One region of the Nonomuraea sp. NPDC049129 genome, then DNA from elsewhere that is predicted to be linked to it. Evidence: riboswitches for the same ligand, from Rfam matches in the RefSeq annotation. Region 1 holds a riboswitch; each other region holds the start of a gene.
What was found. Region 1 has a riboswitch for cyclic di-AMP ahead of AB0B64_RS36210 (hypothetical protein). Riboswitches for the same ligand answer to the same signal wherever they lie in the genome.
Positions count from the first base shown of each region.

Region 2: linked by a shared signal. The riboswitch ahead of AB0B64_RS10135 (C40 family peptidase) and the one ahead of AB0B64_RS36210 (hypothetical protein) in region 1 are both predicted to bind cyclic di-AMP.
Region 3: linked by a shared signal. The riboswitch ahead of AB0B64_RS16755 (hypothetical protein) and the one ahead of AB0B64_RS36210 (hypothetical protein) in region 1 are both predicted to bind cyclic di-AMP.

Region 1 covers NZ_JBEZDU010000014.1:24,207-29,973, reverse strand. Annotated here, with positions in the region: gene AB0B64_RS36220 (serine hydrolase domain-containing protein) at 1-1,335, shown strand, start outside; gene AB0B64_RS36215 (MerR family transcriptional regulator) at 1,501-2,283, shown strand; gene AB0B64_RS36210 (hypothetical protein) at 2,315-3,277, opposite strand; cyclic di-AMP (ydaO/yuaA leader) riboswitch at 3,283-3,423, opposite strand; gene galT (galactose-1-phosphate uridylyltransferase) at 3,493-4,563, opposite strand; gene AB0B64_RS36200 (DeoR/GlpR family DNA-binding transcription regulator) at 4,560-5,339, opposite strand; gene AB0B64_RS36195 (TrpB-like pyridoxal phosphate-dependent enzyme) at 5,595-5,767, opposite strand, start outside.
Region 2 covers NZ_JBEZDU010000003.1:152,249-158,015, reverse strand. Annotated here, with positions in the region: gene lysX (bifunctional lysylphosphatidylglycerol synthetase/lysine--tRNA ligase LysX) at 1-844, shown strand, start outside; gene AB0B64_RS10140 (LuxR C-terminal-related transcriptional regulator) at 1,422-1,634, shown strand; gene AB0B64_RS10135 (C40 family peptidase) at 1,698-2,741, opposite strand; cyclic di-AMP (ydaO/yuaA leader) riboswitch at 2,747-2,907, opposite strand; gene AB0B64_RS10130 (amino-acid N-acetyltransferase) at 3,196-3,753, shown strand; gene AB0B64_RS10125 (hypothetical protein) at 3,776-4,660, opposite strand; partial or broken gene AB0B64_RS10120 (RDD family protein) at 4,697-5,176, shown strand; gene AB0B64_RS10115 (RDD family protein) at 5,285-5,767, shown strand, end outside.
Region 3 covers NZ_JBEZDU010000005.1:181,420-187,186, reverse strand. Annotated here, with positions in the region: gene AB0B64_RS16775 (aldo/keto reductase) at 1-618, shown strand, start outside; gene AB0B64_RS16770 (PadR family transcriptional regulator) at 636-1,172, opposite strand; gene AB0B64_RS16765 (MDR family MFS transporter) at 1,229-2,677, shown strand; gene AB0B64_RS16760 (DUF5302 domain-containing protein) at 2,725-2,925, shown strand; cyclic di-AMP (ydaO/yuaA leader) riboswitch at 3,091-3,225, shown strand; gene AB0B64_RS16755 (hypothetical protein) at 3,406-4,164, shown strand; gene AB0B64_RS16750 (alpha/beta hydrolase) at 4,290-5,135, shown strand; gene AB0B64_RS16745 (hypothetical protein) at 5,251-5,622, opposite strand; gene AB0B64_RS16740 (roadblock/LC7 domain-containing protein) at 5,641-5,767, opposite strand, start outside.

The DNA.
Region 1 (5,767 bases):
GACCGCGTGCTGCCGGCCCTGACCGAGGCCATGAGCCTGCTGAGGAAGCAGGACCCGGCCGAGGCCGACAACTTCCGCGGTACCGTTCTCATCGCTGTCGAAACCGCCCAGATTCACCAGGACCAGCCGAGCCCTGCCGCGGTCGAGATGGCCCGCAAGATCACGGCAGCCCTCGACGCCGCAAGGGTAGCCACTGCCGACAACGGTGCGGCTGCCGGGCAGGATCGCCCGGAGCTGCGGAAGGCAATCGAGGAGATCGTCGAGTCCGGATTCGTCGGGGTGTCGCTGCGCGTACACGATGAGCGGGGCGAGTGGGCCGGTAGCGCCGGGGTGGCCGAGCTGGGCGGGACCGCCAAGCCGCCGGTCAACGGGCATGCCCGGATCGGCAGCAACACCAAGACCTTCACCGCGACCCTGGTGCTGCAACTGGTGGCCGAGGGCAAGATCGAGCTGGACGCCCCGGCGGCGGACTACCTGCCCGAGTTCGTCTTGGACGAGCGGATCACGGTGCGGATGCTGTTGCAGCACACCAGCGGGCTGTTCAACTTCACCGGCGAGGTATACGAGGACGGGTCGATCGTGCACGGGATCCCCGTGCCCTACGGCACCACGGGCAAGGAGTGGGTGGACAACCGGTTCCACACCTACCGGCCCGAGGAGCTGGTATGTCGGGCGCTGTCCAAGCCGGCCCGGTTCGAGCCGGGGACGGGCTGGAGCTATTCCAACACCAACTATGTGCTGGCCCGGCTGCTGATCGAGAAGGTCACCGGCCGCTCGCTGGCCGAGGAGATGCAGCGGCTGATCCTGGGGCCGCTCGGGCTGTCGGGCACGGTGGTGCCGGACGCCTCGCCGGAGCTCCCTGAGCCGCACGCCCACGTCTACTACCGCTACGAGGAAGCCGGCCGGCAGAAGACGATCGACATCACCCGCCACAACCCCTCCTGGGTCTCCACCGGCGGTGACATGATCTCGACCAGCCAGGACCTGGCCACGTTCATCTCCGCGCTGGTAGGCGGCAAGCTCCTGCCGGCCCCGCTGCTGGCCGAGATGTGCACCCCGCACGCCACCGGCCTCCCGAACATGGACTACGGGCTGGGAGTGTTCGTCCAGAAAACGGATTGCGGCGGCACCGTCATCACCCACAACGGCGGCACGGTCGGCTCCATGACGCTGATGTACAGCACGCCCGACGGCAGCAAGACCCTGACCGCCGTACTGAACTGGGTGGACGACGCCGACCTGTCCATAGCAACAAAGGTCCAGAACGCCCAGCAACGGCTCGTCAACGAGGTGTTCTGCGGCGAGCAGGCCGATCCGGCTCAGCCGTCGGACTGAACACCTGTGACCCGCACGCCTCCAGAGGCACCCCCTTCCGGTTGTGCATCAGGGAGAAACCCGAACGGGGCCACGCCGAGCTCGTCGACCTCGGCGTGGCCTGTCCACATGCTCGGCTGTGATCTGCCTAGTCGCCGAGCTCGAGCACAAGGCAGGATTGCGCAGATGAACGGAGTCACGATCGGGCAGGCAGCGGCATTCGTCGGCGTCACAATGAAGACGGTGCGCCACTACCACAAGCTCGGCCTGGTCAAGGAGCCGGAACGCGACAGCTCCGGCTACCGCAGGTACGGATCGGCCGAGCTGTTGCGGCTGGTGCAGGTCCGGACGCTGGCCGTCGCCGGGGTGCCGCTGGCCGAAGTCGGGCCCCTGCTCGATGCCGACGCCGCCCAGTTCGCCGCCGCGCTCGCCGACGTCGAGCGGCAGGTCACCGAACGGATCGAGGAGCTGATCGCGCGCCGTGACATGCTGCACCGGCTCGCCGACGGAGACCGGGCTCTGCTGCCCGACCGCGCCGTGGCGCTGCTGGAGCGGATGTCCGGCCTCGGCCTCCCCACGGAGGAGGTGGCGGCCACCAGGGAGGGCTGGGTGCTGGCCAGGGCCCTGGTTCCCGAGGGCTTCGACGACTTCCTCACCCATGTCGAGCACGCCCTCGACCACCCCCGCTTCGTCGCGTTGATCAAGCGCGCCACCGAAGCCACGGCATGGCAGCCGGACGACCCGCGCCTGGCCGAACTCGCCACTGCCATTGCCGACCACTTCCTCGCCAACCCCGCACACCTGAAGATCGTGACCGGCCTGCAAGCCCGCACCGACGCCGCGGCCCGATACCACCTGATCGCCCACTACGGCGAAGAGCAGGGATCGGCCACGGCCCATGGGATCGCGCTCGTCGAGACCAAGCTCCGCGCCGCTGGCGTCCACATCCCCAGACCAGGCACCCACTGACCGCGCCGTGCCCCGGTCCGGGCGCCCAGCTCTAGAACATCGAGATGTGCACGTGGTCGAAGTGGTTCTGGGTGATGCTGCCGCGGTCGGACATCGAGCTCCACCCCGAGCCCTGGTTGATGCGCTGCTTCCAGATCACGTACTTGACCCCGAGCTTGTCCTTGTTCTCCAGCGCCCAGGCCGCCACGCGGTCGCCAAGTGCCTGGTTGGCCGCGCTGGGCATGCTGCCGCCGGTGCTCATCATGAAGTCGCACGCGCGCCCCAGCGGGTGCTCGCCGCCGCCGCCCGAGCGGAAGCAGCCCACCTCGTACGGCAGCGCGAAGTCCTTCTGGATCAGCCCGCGGATCACCCGCATCCGGGCGGTGATGTTGTCGGTGCCTGAGGGCAGTTCGGGCGCCCAGCTGCCGTCCGAGCGGCGGCCGGGGCCGAACGGGATGAGGCCTTTCAGCTTCTTCTGGATGTCCTTGATGACGCCCTGCGCGTCGTCGCGTTGCTTGGCGACATTGGCGGCGTCCTCGCGGATCTTCGCCTCGAGGGCGGCCGCCTGGTCCGCGGCCGCCTTCTTCTCGTCCCGAGCGGTGGCCACGCCCTGCACGACCGCCTGTTGCTCGGCCGCGAGGTGGTCCAGCAACGCCGCGCTGGAGGCATCGGTCGGGAGGGTGAGGTTCGGCAGCGCGCCGGTGCCGTTCTGGTACTGCAGGCGCGCGAGTTCGGTGACGCGTTTCTGGGCGGTGATGAGCTGGGCCTCCGCCGTGGCCAGCCGTTTCTTGGTCGTTTCCGAATCCTGTTTGGCCTTGGCGAGTTCGACGCGCTTGAGGTTGTAGGTCTCGATGAGCTTGTCGACCTTCTTGTCCAGCTGCTTCAGCTCCGCGCGGAGCTGGGCCTCGCTGGGCTTGGGGGCGGCAGCGGCGGGCGTGGCCGTGAAGGCGCCGAAGGCCATGGAAGCGGTGGTGATGAGAGCGATGGCGAGACTCGAGGGGGACGCAGCCGCCACGAAGGGTTTCCTCTCCCTATGCCGGCCGGGTTAGCTGACGGGTTCGGGCAGGGAGATGCCGCCTTACCACCTGAGTGGATTCACCCCAAGACGCGATGGGTCCCCGGCTCCCGGGCCACGCACCCGGGATTAGGCCAGCACCGACCGTTTCGGTCGGCGCTGAAAAGGGATATTAGTGGTAAAACCAAGGTCATGCGACTCCAAGCGGCAACCAATTAGAGATCTACCTGTGATTTAAGCATGCGTGCGGCTTCCTCCGGCAGGACATCGTTGACGAACGCGCCCATAGCCGACTCCGAGCCCGCCAGATACTTGAGCTTCCCGGGCGCCCGTCTGATGCTGAACAGCTCCAGGTGCAGATAAGCCAGGTCACGATCCTGCCGCACCGGCGCCTGGTGCCAGGCTGAGATGTACGGCATGGCGACGCCGAACAGCCCGTCGAGCGCTCGCAGCACAGAGGTGTAAAGCGGGGCGAAGGCGGCGCGTTCCTCCTCCGACAGCGCGGCCAGGTCCGGCACCTGCCGGTGCGGATACACGTGCACCTCGAACGGCCAGCGGGCGGCGGCCGGCACGAACGCCGTCCACAACTCGTTGGCCGCCACCACGCGCACCCCGGCGGCCCGCTCGGCCGCCAGCACGTCGGCGAAGAGGTTGCCGCCCCGGTGCCGGGCGGCCGCGCCGAGCTGGAGTTTGGTCCGCGGGGTCACGTACGGGTAGGCGTAGATCTGCCCGTGCGGGTGCGGCAGCGTGATGCCGATCTCCTCGCCCCGGTTCTCGAAGCAGAACACCTGCTCGACGCCCTCGATCGCGGACAGCTCGGCCGTACGGTCGGCCCACGCCTCCATGACCAGGCCCACCTGCTCGTCGGAGAGCCGCGAGAACGACGACGAATGCTCAGAGGTGAAGCACACCACCTCACACCGCCCCACCCCCGGCCGGACCTCACTCAACCCCCCGACATCCCCGTAAGTCCCGAAATTTCCGGAAAACGAGGGGAAGCGGTTCTCGAACACCGCCACGTCATAGTCGTACGCCGGGATCTCCGAAGCCCTCGTCTCGGACGACGGGCACAGCGGGCACTCATTGGCCGGAGGCAGGAACGTACGCGTCTGGCGGTGCCCCGCCATCGCGATCCACTCCTCGGTGAGCGGGTCGTAGCGCAGCTCCGACGCCATCGGCCTGGGATCGAGCGCCCGCCGGTCGATCGCGCTCCGGTCGGCGTCGTCGCGCCGGTCGAAGTAGATCAGCTCTCGGCCGTCGGCCAGGTGGGTGATGGTGCGTTTCACTGCGAGTCCTCCGCGATGATCAGTTCGCCGGCGCGTTCGCCCAGCTCCATGCGTGCTTCCTCAGGTAGTCCCGAGTCGCTGATGACCGCGTCTGCCTCGGTCAGATCGGCGATCGTGCTGATGCCGACCGTGTTCCACTTGGTGTGGTCGGCCGGGATGACCAGCCGGTGCGCCGCGTGCACCAGCTCCCTGTCGGTCTCCGACTCCAGCAGGTTGGGCGTGGTGAACCCGGCCCGCACGCTCATCCCGTGCACGCCGAGGAACAGCGTGTCCACGTGCAGCCGCCGGATCGCGGCCACCGCGACCGGGCCGACGAGGGCGTCGGACGGCGTGCGTACGCCGCCGGTCAGCACGACCGTGCGGTCGGCGCGCGGGTTGCGGTGGAAGACGTCGGCCACCGGGATCGAATTGGTGATGACCGTGAGCTCGGGCACCGAGATGAGGTGGTGGGCCAGGGCCCAGGTGGTGGTCCCGGCTGACAGGGCGACCGCGGTGCCGGGCCGGACGAACTGGGCGGCGCGGCGCGCGATGGCCTCCTTCTCCTGCTGCTGGCGGGCGGACTTGGCGGTGAAGCCCGGCTCCTCGGTCGAGCCGGGACCCAGCGCGGTCGCGCCGCCGTGCACCTTCTCCAGCAGCCCGCGCTCGGCGAGCACCTCGAGGTCGCGGCGGACCGTCATGTCGGAGACGCCGAGCTCGCGAACGAGGTCGGCCACCCGAACGCCGCCGCTGCTGCGCACGCGTTCGAGAATCGCCTGCTGGCGCTGCTGTGCGAGCACGCCCCCGCTCCTTCCAACAGATTCCACCAAATTATGACACGGCTTTGTTGGGGAATGTTAGGTCGTACGGGTTGTGCGGTAGACCACAGCGCGAGACGTTGGGAAGCGGACCGATCACTGGAGGTATCCATGGCGAAGCGATCTCGCAAGACCAAGGCGCGCAAGAAGAAGAAGGCCAACCACGGCAAGCGCCCGAACGCGAACTGACGGCCGGCCGGCCGCGGTGAGCTCCTTCACCCCGGCCGGTGCGACGGCTCAGCTCGGGAGACCGTGCAGGGCCTCGTCGATGCGCTCCTGCGGGAGCGGGTAGTCCTCCATGCGCCCCGACAGGTAGCGGTCATAGGCGGCCAGATCGAAGTGGCCGTGCCCGCACAGCGCGGTCAGGATCACCTTCTCCTCACCGCTCTCCCTGCACCGCAGCGCCTCGG
Region 2 (5,767 bases), on a different contig from region 1:
GACCCACATCAACGCGTACAACATGGAGCTCTACCTTCGCATCGCGATCGAGCTCTACCTGAAGCGGCTCGTGGTCGGCGGCATCGAGAAGGTCTTCGAGATCAACCGCAACTTCCGCAACGAGGGCGCGGACTCCACGCACAACCCCGAGTTCACCATGATCGAGGCGTACGGCACCTACCTCGACTACAACGACATGGCCGACCTGACCCAGCGGATGTACCAGAAGGCCGTCGTGGCCGCTCTGGGCACCTCTGTGGTCGTCCACGACGGCGTCGAGGTGGACCTGGGCATCCCCGAGTGGCCGCGCATCACCCTGTACGGGGCGGTGTCCGAGGCGCTCGGCGAGGAGATCACCACGGAGACCCCGCTGGAGCAGGTCCGGAAACTCGCCGACGGGCGTGAGATCCACTGGGACCCGAAGTGGGGCCAGGGCAAGCTCGTCCAGGAGATCTTCGAGGCCCTCGTCGAGCACACGCTCATCCAGCCGACGTTCGTCATGGACTACCCGCTGGAGACCTCCCCGCTGACCCGCCAGCACCGCGACAACCCGCTGCTGACCGAGAAGTGGGACCTCATCGGGTTCGGCACCGAGCTGGGCACCGCCTACTCCGAGCTCGTCGACCCGGTCGAGCAGCGCCGGCGCCTGGTGGAGCAGTCGCTGCTGGCCGCCGGGGGCGACCCGGAGGCCATGCAGCTGGACGAGGACTTCCTGCAGGCGCTGGAGTACGCCATGCCGCCCACGGGTGGCATGGGGGCCGGGATCGACCGGATGATCATGGCTTTCACCGGCAAGAGCATCCGGGAAACGATCTTGTTCCCGCTGGTCAAGCCGACCCACTGACCCGCCTGCCGCCGAAGAGTGTCGGCCCGGCTCCCACGCCGGGCCGTACCGGCCGCTGTCGGGTTGACAGCGGCCCGATCTCCTGCGGCGAGTAGGAGAACGCGGGCGGCGGCGTTCGCCAGTCCCTTAACGCGGGGAGCGGGCATCTCCCGGCCGCCTGCGCCGAGTGGCTTCTCCCTCTGGCGCATGAACCGTTCATGGTCTTTGGCGGGCGCTGCCGACCCGGCGGCGCGGGGGTACAAAAGACTGCCCTAAGCAGCCACATTTCCGATATTTCGCATATTGAATGCGAAGAATATTCGCGTTTTACGGATTCGGCGCTCAGCAGGTTCGCGGCGCTCTTGGGGAGCGGGCTGGAGCCGTTGTAAGGGCGCCTGTGATCCTTCATCGGGCCCCGAAGTGTGCCGACATATGGCGAGTACTTCACATACAGCCGATCATGTCAATGGCGATGGTCAGAGGGCGGTATCCGCTGGCTTGACGACCTTTCCAGAATGCGTTTACCGTCTGCGAGACGAGCTGCAGCTCTGCTCGGACATAGACGTCTCGAGTTCTGCTGTTGGGGGGAGGGCTCCCGATGTATGTGCTCACTGAGAGCGTCGAGCTTAGCCACGCGGATCTGGCGTTGCTGGCGGAGCTTGCCAAGGGGGTCACGGTTGATCGGGTTGGCAGACGACTGGATATCAGTGGACGCACGGTACGCCGGAGACTTCGGGGTATCTGCGACCGCATCGGCGTCGCCACCGCGATCGAGGCCGTGGCCTGGGCCGCCCGCCGCCAGCTCATCTGACCGTTCGACCGGCCCAGCCGCCCGGGCCCCAGCTGTCAGAGTGCTTGTCGTGGTGTCCGGAGGTCAGTCGGCGATGCGTACGGCGCCCGCGAACGGGCGGCGGGCGATGGACGCGATGCGTACGACGTCGCCGGTCTGCGGCGCGTGGACCATCATGCCGCCGCCGATGTAGATGCCGACGTGGTGCAGGTCACCATAGAAGAAGACCAGGTCGCCGGCGCGCAGCTCCTCCTTGGAGATGTGCCGTCCGGCCGTCCACTGGTCGCCGGTGTAGTGCGGCAGTGAGATGCCCACCCGCTGGTAGGCCGCCATCACGAGGCCGGAGCAGTCGTACGAGGTCGGCCCCTCGGCGCCCCAGACGTACGGCTTGAGCTGCTGCGTGAGCGCCCACCTGGCGGCCGTGGCGGCCTTGCCGGCGCCGATGACCGGCAGGTCGACCCGCGTGGCCCGGGTGCCGGGACGGCCCGCCTCGCCGATCGCCCGCTTGAAGAGACTGCTCTCGACCTTGGCGACGAGCTTGGTGATCTTGTCGCGTTTGGTGCCGAGGCCCTCGACGATCTTCTCGACCTCGTCGATGCGCGTCTTGGCGCTGGCCCTTGCCTGCTCGGCGGCCTGCCTGGCCGTGGTCACCTGGTTGACCTCGAAGCCCTGCTGCTGCTCCAGCGCGTAGGTGGTGGCCGCCCGGTCGAGGAAGCTCTCGGGGTCGTCGGAGGTGCCGAATGCCAGCGCCTGGCCGAAGCCGCCGTTGATGTAGGCGTTCTGGGCCAGCAGCGCGGCCTTGGCGCGCTTCGCGGCCAGATCGGCCTCACTGGTGGACAGCGTCTTCTTGGCCGCCTCAGCCGACTTCTTGGCTGTCTTGAGCTTCTCCCGCTGGCCGTTGAACTCCTCGCTCAGCGTCTCGATCTGGGTGTGGAGCTCCTCGGCCTGCTTGGACAGGTCCTTCAGCGAGGGCTTGGGATCGGCGACGGCGGAGCCGACGGGTACGGCGAAGAGGAGGGTGGCGATGGTCGCCGCGATGACACCCAACCGGGTGGGGATCTTCCGGAGCTCAGAAGGGCGGGCCTGAGCGCCCGCCGGCTTCGTCTCGCGATCGCGGGTCTGCTTCACCAACCAGCTCCTCTCATCGGCGCCTACCGGGTTAGCTGACGGGTTCGGGCCGGAGCAGCCCTACCGAACGACTCGCTCGGATTCACCCCATGGGTGGTGGCGTCGGGATGAGGTCGCCACCGGCGGGTCCCCGGCTCCCCTTACGGGGATTGGGCGCGTCTCCACGCTGGCTCGCGTGGGTGACATCGTCGCTGGACACTAGTGCACTCCGGGTTCGTGCTCAACCAGAACTGCCAAGTCTGTAGAGGTTTCACAACCGAAGGGTCACGAGGTGATCTCGTGCTTGCCGGTGCAGGACAAACTTTATGTCCTTTTTGCACCAAGTTCGTCAAGGCATGGAAGCCTGAGGGCCAAGGGATCCCTCATCGTGCTCGATCAACCACGAGATGTCATGAGATGGGAGAGACGTCAGAGTTACGGGGAGGCCGTAATCGGATCTGTACGCTGGAGACCCATGGAGCAGGTCGCCGAAGTGACAGTCCCGGACACGGAAGTCGTCGTCCGGCGTGCTCGCACGCCGGATGTCAGGACGATCCGTCTCCTGGTCGACACCTACGCGGGCGCCGGGCCCCGGCTTCTGGAGAAGGCCACCGTCACTCTGTACGAGGACGTGCAGGAGTTCTGGATCGCCGAGCGCGGCGGCCAAGTGGTCGGCTGTGGCGCGCTGCACGTGCTTTGGGAGGATCTCGCGGAGATTCGCACGGTGGCCGTTGATCCGGAGTTCCGAGGCTTCGGAATCGGGCACCGGATCGTCTCTTCCTTGATCAAAACGGCCCGGGAACTCGGCCTGCGCCGGGTTTTCTGTCTGACTTTTGAGGTGGATTTTTTCGCGAGGCATGGATTCCGCCCCGTACAGGGCACTCCGGTCTCACCCGAGGTCTATGCGGAGCTGCTGGCCTCGTACGACGAGGGTGTCGCCGAGTTCCTCGACCTCGAACACGTCAAGCCCAACACCCTGGGGAACACCCGCATGCTTCTCCACCTGACATCGGGTGACGCGGACCTTGACTAATGGGAAAGGTGATTGTTGATACCTATGTCGATACGTTGGGCAGCACAGGCATGTGTCCTGACACGTGCCACATGCGCACTCGAAGCGAGGTGACACGGTGAGCACCGGACAGCCGCCGTATCCACAGGACGAATCCGGCGAGAACTCTGCGCCTGGCGGATCTGAATACGGACATCACAACACGGGCCGTCCCTATGGCGAGCCCGACCCGGATGCGACGGTCGTTGGCTACCGGGCGGACGACGCCTACGGTCAGCAACCCAACTATGGGCAGCAGCAGCCGGGCTACGGCCAACAGCCGCAGTACGGTCAGCAGCAGCCGGGCTACGGCCAGCAGCCGCAGCAACCGCAGTACGGACAACAGCCGCAGTACGGTCAGCAGCCCGGCTACGGTCAGCAACCGGACTACGGCCAGCAGCCCGGCTACGGTCAGCAACCCGGATACGGTCAGCAGCAGGCTTCGGGTCAGCAACCCGAGTACGGCCAGCCCAACTACGGTCAGCAGCCGCAATCGCAACCCGGTTACGGTCAGCAACCGCAATCCCAGCCTGGATACGGCCAGCAGCCCGGTTACGGGCAGCAGCAGCCGTCCCAGCCGGGCTACGGGCAGCAGCAGCCGTCGCAACCCGGCTACGGCCAGCAGCAGTACGGCCAGCAGCCACCGTCGGGCCAGCAGCCCGGCTATGGCCAGCAGCCCAATTACGGCCAGCAGCCCGGTTACGGGCAGCAGCAGCCGTCCCAGCCGGGCTATGGCCAGCAGCAGCCGTCGCAACCCGGCTACGGCCAGCAGCAGTACGGCCAGCCGGACTACGGTCAGCAGCAGCAGTACGGCCAGCCCGGCTACGGTCAGCAGCCCCAGTACGGCCAGCAGCCCGGCTACGGGCAGCCGCAGCCGCACGGGGTCCAACCGCCCGGCGCCCCGGCCCCGCTCGCCGAGTGGTGGCAGCGGCTCGTGGCGAGGATCATCGACGGTGTCATCTTCGGCATCGCGAACTGGGTGATCGGTCTCGTTTTCGGGGCCATCCTGCTCGCCGGCTACAACTCCGCGACCGGCGTCACGACCGGCCTGATGGGCCCGACGCTCTACGGCATCGTGGTGGCCATCGTGATGACGGCGGTGTACGTCGCCTACGAGTTCTTCATGACCAAGATGAGCGGCCAGACGGTCGGCAAGATGGTCATGGGGATCAAGATCGTGCCCACGGGCACCATGCTGCCTCCGGGCGGCCTGCCTAACGACGTGGCGCTCAAGCGGGCCGGTGGCACCTGGGGTGGATACATCCTCGGCGTCATCCCGTTCGTCGGGTCGCTGCTCGGCGGGATCGTCGTCGCGCTGAACGGTGCCTCCCAGCTCTGGGACAAGCCGCTGCAGCAGACGTTCGCCGACAAGTTCAGCAACACGGTGGTTGTGAAGATCAAGTAGTCTTCGCGGACGCGAAACAGAGGCTGGCCAGCGGTCAGCCTCTGTTTTGTATGTGCGGGCGGCAGCAAAATGGGTAGCGGTCGGTTCGCCGAAGGGGCGAGGTGGGTTATGACCGGGTTGCCGCCGTGGAGTGACGCCGTCCCCGCGGAATGGTGGGAACGCCTGGCCGCCCGGCTCATTGAAGCCCTCGTCTTCGGTGTCTTCTATTACATTCTGTTCGTCGCGCTGTGGGGTGGCTTCCGAACTGTCGGGTTGCTGGAGGCGTTCGACAGCCGGTTGCCCGGCGTGTTCGCCTGGCTGCTCGGTGGGCTGGGATATACGGTCTATGACTGGGCCGCGCATTCCATGAGCGGCCGTACGTTCGGCAAGGCGATCATGAGGATTCGCCTCGAACCGAGCGGCCTTCGGCGCGGTGCTCTGCTGAAACGAGCCCTGGTCTATCCGGGAGCGGCGATGGTCATGGGCATTCCGGTGCTCAATGTGCTGGCCGGAATCTTCGTCTTCGGCGTCGGGATCCTCATCTTGATCGACAAGCCGCTGCAGCGTGGGCCGCACGACCGGCTCGCCGGAACGCGGGTGATCAAAGATCTC
Region 3 (5,767 bases), on a different contig from region 1:
GACGTGCTCGTGGCCACCAAGGGCGGCCACACTCGCATAGAGGGTGGCGGGTGGCAGGTCAATGGCCGGCCGGACTACCTGGCCGAGGCGTGCGAGCGCTCCTTGAAGGCGCTGGGGGTGGAGGCGATCGGGCTCTATCAGCATCACCGGCCCGACCCCGCCGTGCCGTACGAGGAGACGCTCGGCGGCCTGCGCGACCTGCTCGACGCGGGGAAGATCCGGATGGCGGGCATCTCCAACGCCAATCCGGAGCAGATCAGGCTCGCCCACGAGATCCTGGGCGGGCGGCTGGCCAGTGTGCAGAACGAGTACTCGCCGAAGTTCCGGACCAGCGAGCCGGAGATCGACGTGTGCGCGGAGCTCGGGGTGGCGTTCCTGCCGTGGTCGCCGCTGGGCGGCATCAGCTCGGCGTCCGAGCTCGGCGGCAAGCACACGGCGTTCGGCACGGTGGCGGCGGCGCGGGGCGTGTCGCCGCAGCAGGTCTGCCTGGCCTGGGAGCTGGCGCGCAGCCCGGTGGTGATCCCCATCCCGGGGGCCAGCAGGCCGGAGAGCATCATCGACTCGGCCGCCGCGGCCGACCTCGTCCTCACCGCCGAGGAGCTGTCCCTGCTTTCTTAGCTGGACGCTTCTTAGATCTATAGCAAGTGGGCTGGGGCCGGCTGGTCGGCCGGCTCCAGCCCGCGCAGCTCGGCCAGGGTCTCATCGGCCCAGGCGAGCGCCGAACGGCCCTGTGTGAGGCCGAGGTTGAGCGCGTACCGGCCGAGCCTCGATCCGTCCTCGGGTTTGCACTCCAGGACGGCCAGCCGCTGCTGGAACCCCGCCCTGATGCGCTCGACCACCGCGATGGCCGACTCCCTGTCGAGCAGCGGAAGCAGGAACGCCTGGAGGGCCACCTCGCTGCGTATCGCACCGACCGGTTCGTGCTCGACCAGCCAGGAGCGCACCTGCTCCGCGCCCTCGGGCGTGATCGCGTACATCTTCCGTCCGCGCGCCCCCTCCGACTCGACCGCCACCAGCCCGTCGGCGGCCATCTTCACCAGCTCCGGGTAGATCTGCGTGTGCCCGGCCTGCCAGACGTGATTGAGCGACCGCTCGAAGGATTTCGCCAGGTCGTAGCCGCTGGCCGGCCCCTTGGCGTCGAGGAGCCCGAGCAGCGCGATCCGTAGGGACATGTCGGCAAGCATAGCAAAGGGTTGACATGTCAATCCTTACATGTCACTCTCCACACGTGAATACTGACACGAAGCGCAGAGGCGATGGCCTCCTGCTGGTCGCCGTGCTCGGCGGCATGTTCTTAGGAATGCTCGACCAGACGATCGTCGGTACGGCCCTGCCGCGGATCATCACGGAACTGGGCGGCGTCGATCTCTACACCTGGGTCGTCACGGCCTACCTGCTGACCTCGACCGTGACCGTGCCCCTCTATGGAAGGCTGTCGGACCAGCACGGCAGGAAGCCGCTGCTGCTGATCGGCATGTCCGTGTTCCTCCTGGGGTCGGCGCTATGCGGGGTGGCGCAGGACATGACGCAGCTCATCCTGTTCCGCGCGTTGCAGGGCTTGGGCGCGGGCGCGCTGCTGCCGCTGTCGATCGCCCTGGTGCTCGAACTGTTCCCGCCGGAGAAGGGCGGAGCCCGGGTGCAGGGCGCGATGGGCGGAGTGATGGCGCTCAGCTACCTCGCCGGGCCGTTCCTGGGCGGGCTCTTCACCGACCACGCGAGCTGGCGCTGGGCCTTTTATGTGAACGTGCCGATCGGCCTGGTGCTGATCGCGATCATCGTGCTGCGCCTGCCGCGCCGGCCGGGACATGGCGGCGGGCGGCCCGACTACCTGGGAATCGGGGTCTTCACAGTTGGCATTAGCTCGCTGCTCATCGGCCTGACCGAGAAGGGGCTCGACGGCCACACCTGGACCAGCGTGCCGGTGATCGGGCCGATCGCGCTGGCTCTGGTGTCGCTCGTGGTGTTCGTGGTGGTGGAGATGCGGGCCGAGGCGCCCATCATGCCCCTGCACCTGTTTCGGAACCGTACGTACACGCTGGTCAACGTGACCTCCTTCTTCACCGCCTTCTGCATGTTCGCCGGCGTGGTGTTCCTGCCGCGCTACTTCCAGGAGGCGCTCGGCGCCAGCGCCACCGAGTCGGGGCTGCGGATCTACCCGCTGACCCTGGCCATGGTGGTGGGCAGCATGGTCGTGGGCGCGCTGATCAGCCGGACGCGCGTCTACAAGCCGTGGCTGGTGGCGGCGCCGTTCCTGCTGGTCGTGGGCACGCTGTTGTGCGCCGGTCTGACGCTGGACACGCCGCCCTGGGTGCTCGTCGGGTGGATGGCGCTGATCGGCCTCGGCATGGGCCCGATGCTCTCCGGCCTGACCGTGGCCGTGTCGAACTCGGTGCCGCCCCAGTACATGGGTACGGCCTCGGCCAACCTGACGTTCTTCCGCCAGATCGGCGGCTCGGTCGCCCTGGCCCTGGCCGGCACCGCCTACACCTCCGTCATCGCCACCGAGGCGCCGCTGCACGGACTGGCCGCCGCGCACGCCTCGGCCGCGGCCCTGGTCATCCCCTCGCTGGGGGTCGCGGGCGCCCTCGTGGCGCTGGTCGCCCTGATCGCCATGCCCGGTGTGCGGATCGACCGGGAAACCCCACAGCCCAAGGTCGAGGCCAGTTTCGCGTCCTGAGCGCCGTCATGCGAAGCTGTCCTTGTCCCCAACACCAGGAGGTCCTCATGGCGGAAACACCGGAGCCGGAAGTCGACGAAACTCCCGAGGACGAGATGAAGCGCAAGTTCCGCGAGGCGCTGGAGCGCAAGCGTAACCAGCATGCTGACTCGAGCGCGGGTGGCAGGGGCAACGACCCTTCCAAGATTCACGGCGCTCACGGGCCCGCCGCCAGCAAGCGTTCTTTCAGGCGGAAGAGCGGCGGTTGACCTGAGCTTTTCTGGGGGTACGGCATGCCGTACCCCCCTTTTTTCTTGACCCTCTAGGTAGATCTTCGCCCGTTTCATGGGCTTATGTTTGCCTTTGTCCGGTTCGGTACCTATAGTTCATGGAGTTACCAGCCGGTGACTTTGGGGCTTCAACAGGGGAGTACCAACCGGCAGGCGCCGAATCCCGCTCGCGGGAACCGGGGAACCAACGTTCCTTAGGGGTGAATCCGACCTCGGTCGGTAGGGCATCTCCACGTCCGAACCCGTCAGCTAACCCGGTAGGCGAGATGGAGAGGACACCTACCGCATGCGTAACCCCCGCGTCGTGCCGCCAGCCCGCGTGTTGTCGTCCGCAGACTGACCGGCGCCTTCCCCCCGCTCTTCCACGCTCCGCGTAGCGACCGTTTGGCGTCTTGCCCGGCTACGCCCACCTTTCACGAGCGCGATCCCCTTTTCCCGTATAAAGGACTTCACTGCTTCATGTCTGTTCGCTCTGCTATGCTCACCGCCGCCCTCGTAGGCGCGATCTCCATCAGCGCAGGCACCGCCGCACACGCCGACACCGGCAACGACAAGAAGGTCCTGCTCAAGGGCAAGACCACCGCGTCCTACTTCTGGGACGACTCCTCCGGCCGCGCCGGGGACACCGGGCTGCCGGCCAGCGGCAAGCCCATGCAGAAGGGGCTCGCCGCCAGCCCGAGCTGGCCGCTCATGACCGAGGGTTACGTCGTCTACAAGGGCAAGAAGATGCCCTTCTTCGTCGGCGACCGCGGTCCGGGCGTGCCGTCCTCCAGCGGCGTCATGCTCGACCTCGACGCCAAGACTTTCGCCGCCCTGACCGGTGGCCGCTTCAACTCCAGCACGCTGGGCGTGGACGGCAACGGTGGCGCGGGCCACATCAAGATCGACTACGTCATCACCAAGTGGGGTAGCGGTCCGGGCAAGAAGAACTACCCGCAGCCCTTCTCGACCGGTGCGTACGCCGTCGTGGACCGCAACCCCGCCAAGCCCCCGAAGATCGTGGCCGAGGGCGACAAGCCCGCCGCGGTCAAGCCCGCTCCCGCCAAGGCCGTGCCGGTGGCCGCCAAGAAGGCCGACAAGGCTGAGGAGAAGGTCGCTGACAAGAAGGTCGTCGAATCGAACGCCATCGGTGGCGCCGCCGCGGCGGTCGCGCTGGCGATGTTCGGCGGTGGCGTGACGGTCGGCCGCGACCGGATCCGCAAGCTCGTCCGGCGCTGACAACCGTCAGGTCCGAAGACGGTTTTGCTGACGGCCGTCAGGTCCGGAGCCGACGGCCTTGATGGTCGTCGGTTTCGGAGCCGGCGGTCTTTGCGTCGCGGGAAACAGAATGTCATTCTGACCTCGTGACCACGCTTGCAGCCGCGAACGGCATCGAGATCGCGTACGAGACCTTCGGCTCACCCGGCGGACGTCCCCTGCTCCTCATCATGGGGCTCGGCGCCCAGCTCATCCACTGGGACGACGAGCTCTGCGAGCTCCTGGCGGAGCAGGGCCATCACGTTGTCAGATTCGACAACCGTGACTCCGGACTCTCCACACACCTGCACGACGAGGGCGTTCCCACACTGGGGACGTCCTCTTCGTATCTGCTGGATGACATGGCCGACGACGCGGCCGGGCTGATGGACGTCCTCGGCTGGCCCGCCGCCCACGTCGTGGGCGCCTCGATGGGCGGCATGATCGCCCAGACGCTCGCCATCCGGCACCCCGAGCGGGTCCTGACCCTTACCTCGATCATGTCGACGCCCGGCCCGGACGTGGCCCCGCCCACGCCGGAGGCCAGCGCGGTGCTGCTCGCCGCGCCCCCGACTGATCGGGACGCCGTGCTCGCCCAGTCCTTGAGGACCTGGGCGGTGATCGGCTCGCCCGGCTTCGACATGGACCGGGAACGCATCCTCCGGCTGTCCGGCCAGGCGTACGACCGGTGCTTCGACCCGCCGGGCACGACCCGGCAGCTGGCCGCGATCATGGCCTCCGGCGACCGCACGGAGCAGCTCGGCACGCTGGGGATCCCCGCCCTGGTCATCCACGGCGAGGCCGACCGGCTCGTCCCGGTCGCCGCCGGCCACGCCACGGCGGCGGCGATTCCAGGCGCCACGCTGCTGACGTTCCCCGGCATGGGCCACGACCTGCCCCGGCCGCTCTGGCCGGACATCGTCGGCGCCATCACCAAGCTCACCACGAGCTGACGCACCAGGAATCAGGCCGGTCAGGGATCAGGCTGTTCAGGGACCAGGCTGTTCAGGGATCGGTGGAGGTCGGTGGCTCGTGTCCGCCGCGCCCGGACGCGAGCCACCGGATCTCTCAGACCTCCAGCTTCTCCTCGATCCCGCGGAGCTGGTGCCGGGCCAGGGCCAGGTTGGCCCGCGCCCGGTCCAGGGCGAGATAGAGGAAGAGCCCCTTGCCGCCGCGGCCGGTGATCGGCCGGATGATGTGGTACTGGCCGCCGAGCGTGATCAGGATGTCCTCGATGGAGTCCTTGAGCCCCAGCGAGTCCATCGTGCGCAGCTTGGCCTTGACCACCTCCGTGTTCCCCGCCGCGGCGACCTGGAGATCCAGGTCCTTGGAGCCGCCGAGCGCCCCCAGCGCCATGCCGCTGCCGTGATCGACGATCACCGCGCCGAGCGAGCCGTCGATCGTCATCATCTCCTTGAGAGAGACGTCCATGCTGGCCATGCCTTCCTCCGTTCAAGCTCAGTGAATCCGTGCTGAGATGGCGGCCACGCTGGCCGCCGTCTTGCGCCCCTCCAGCCGGAGCAGCCCGAGATTGGTGCCGGGCTCAGCCAGGACTGCGAGGACGATGGTGGGGCCCGCCGCGTAG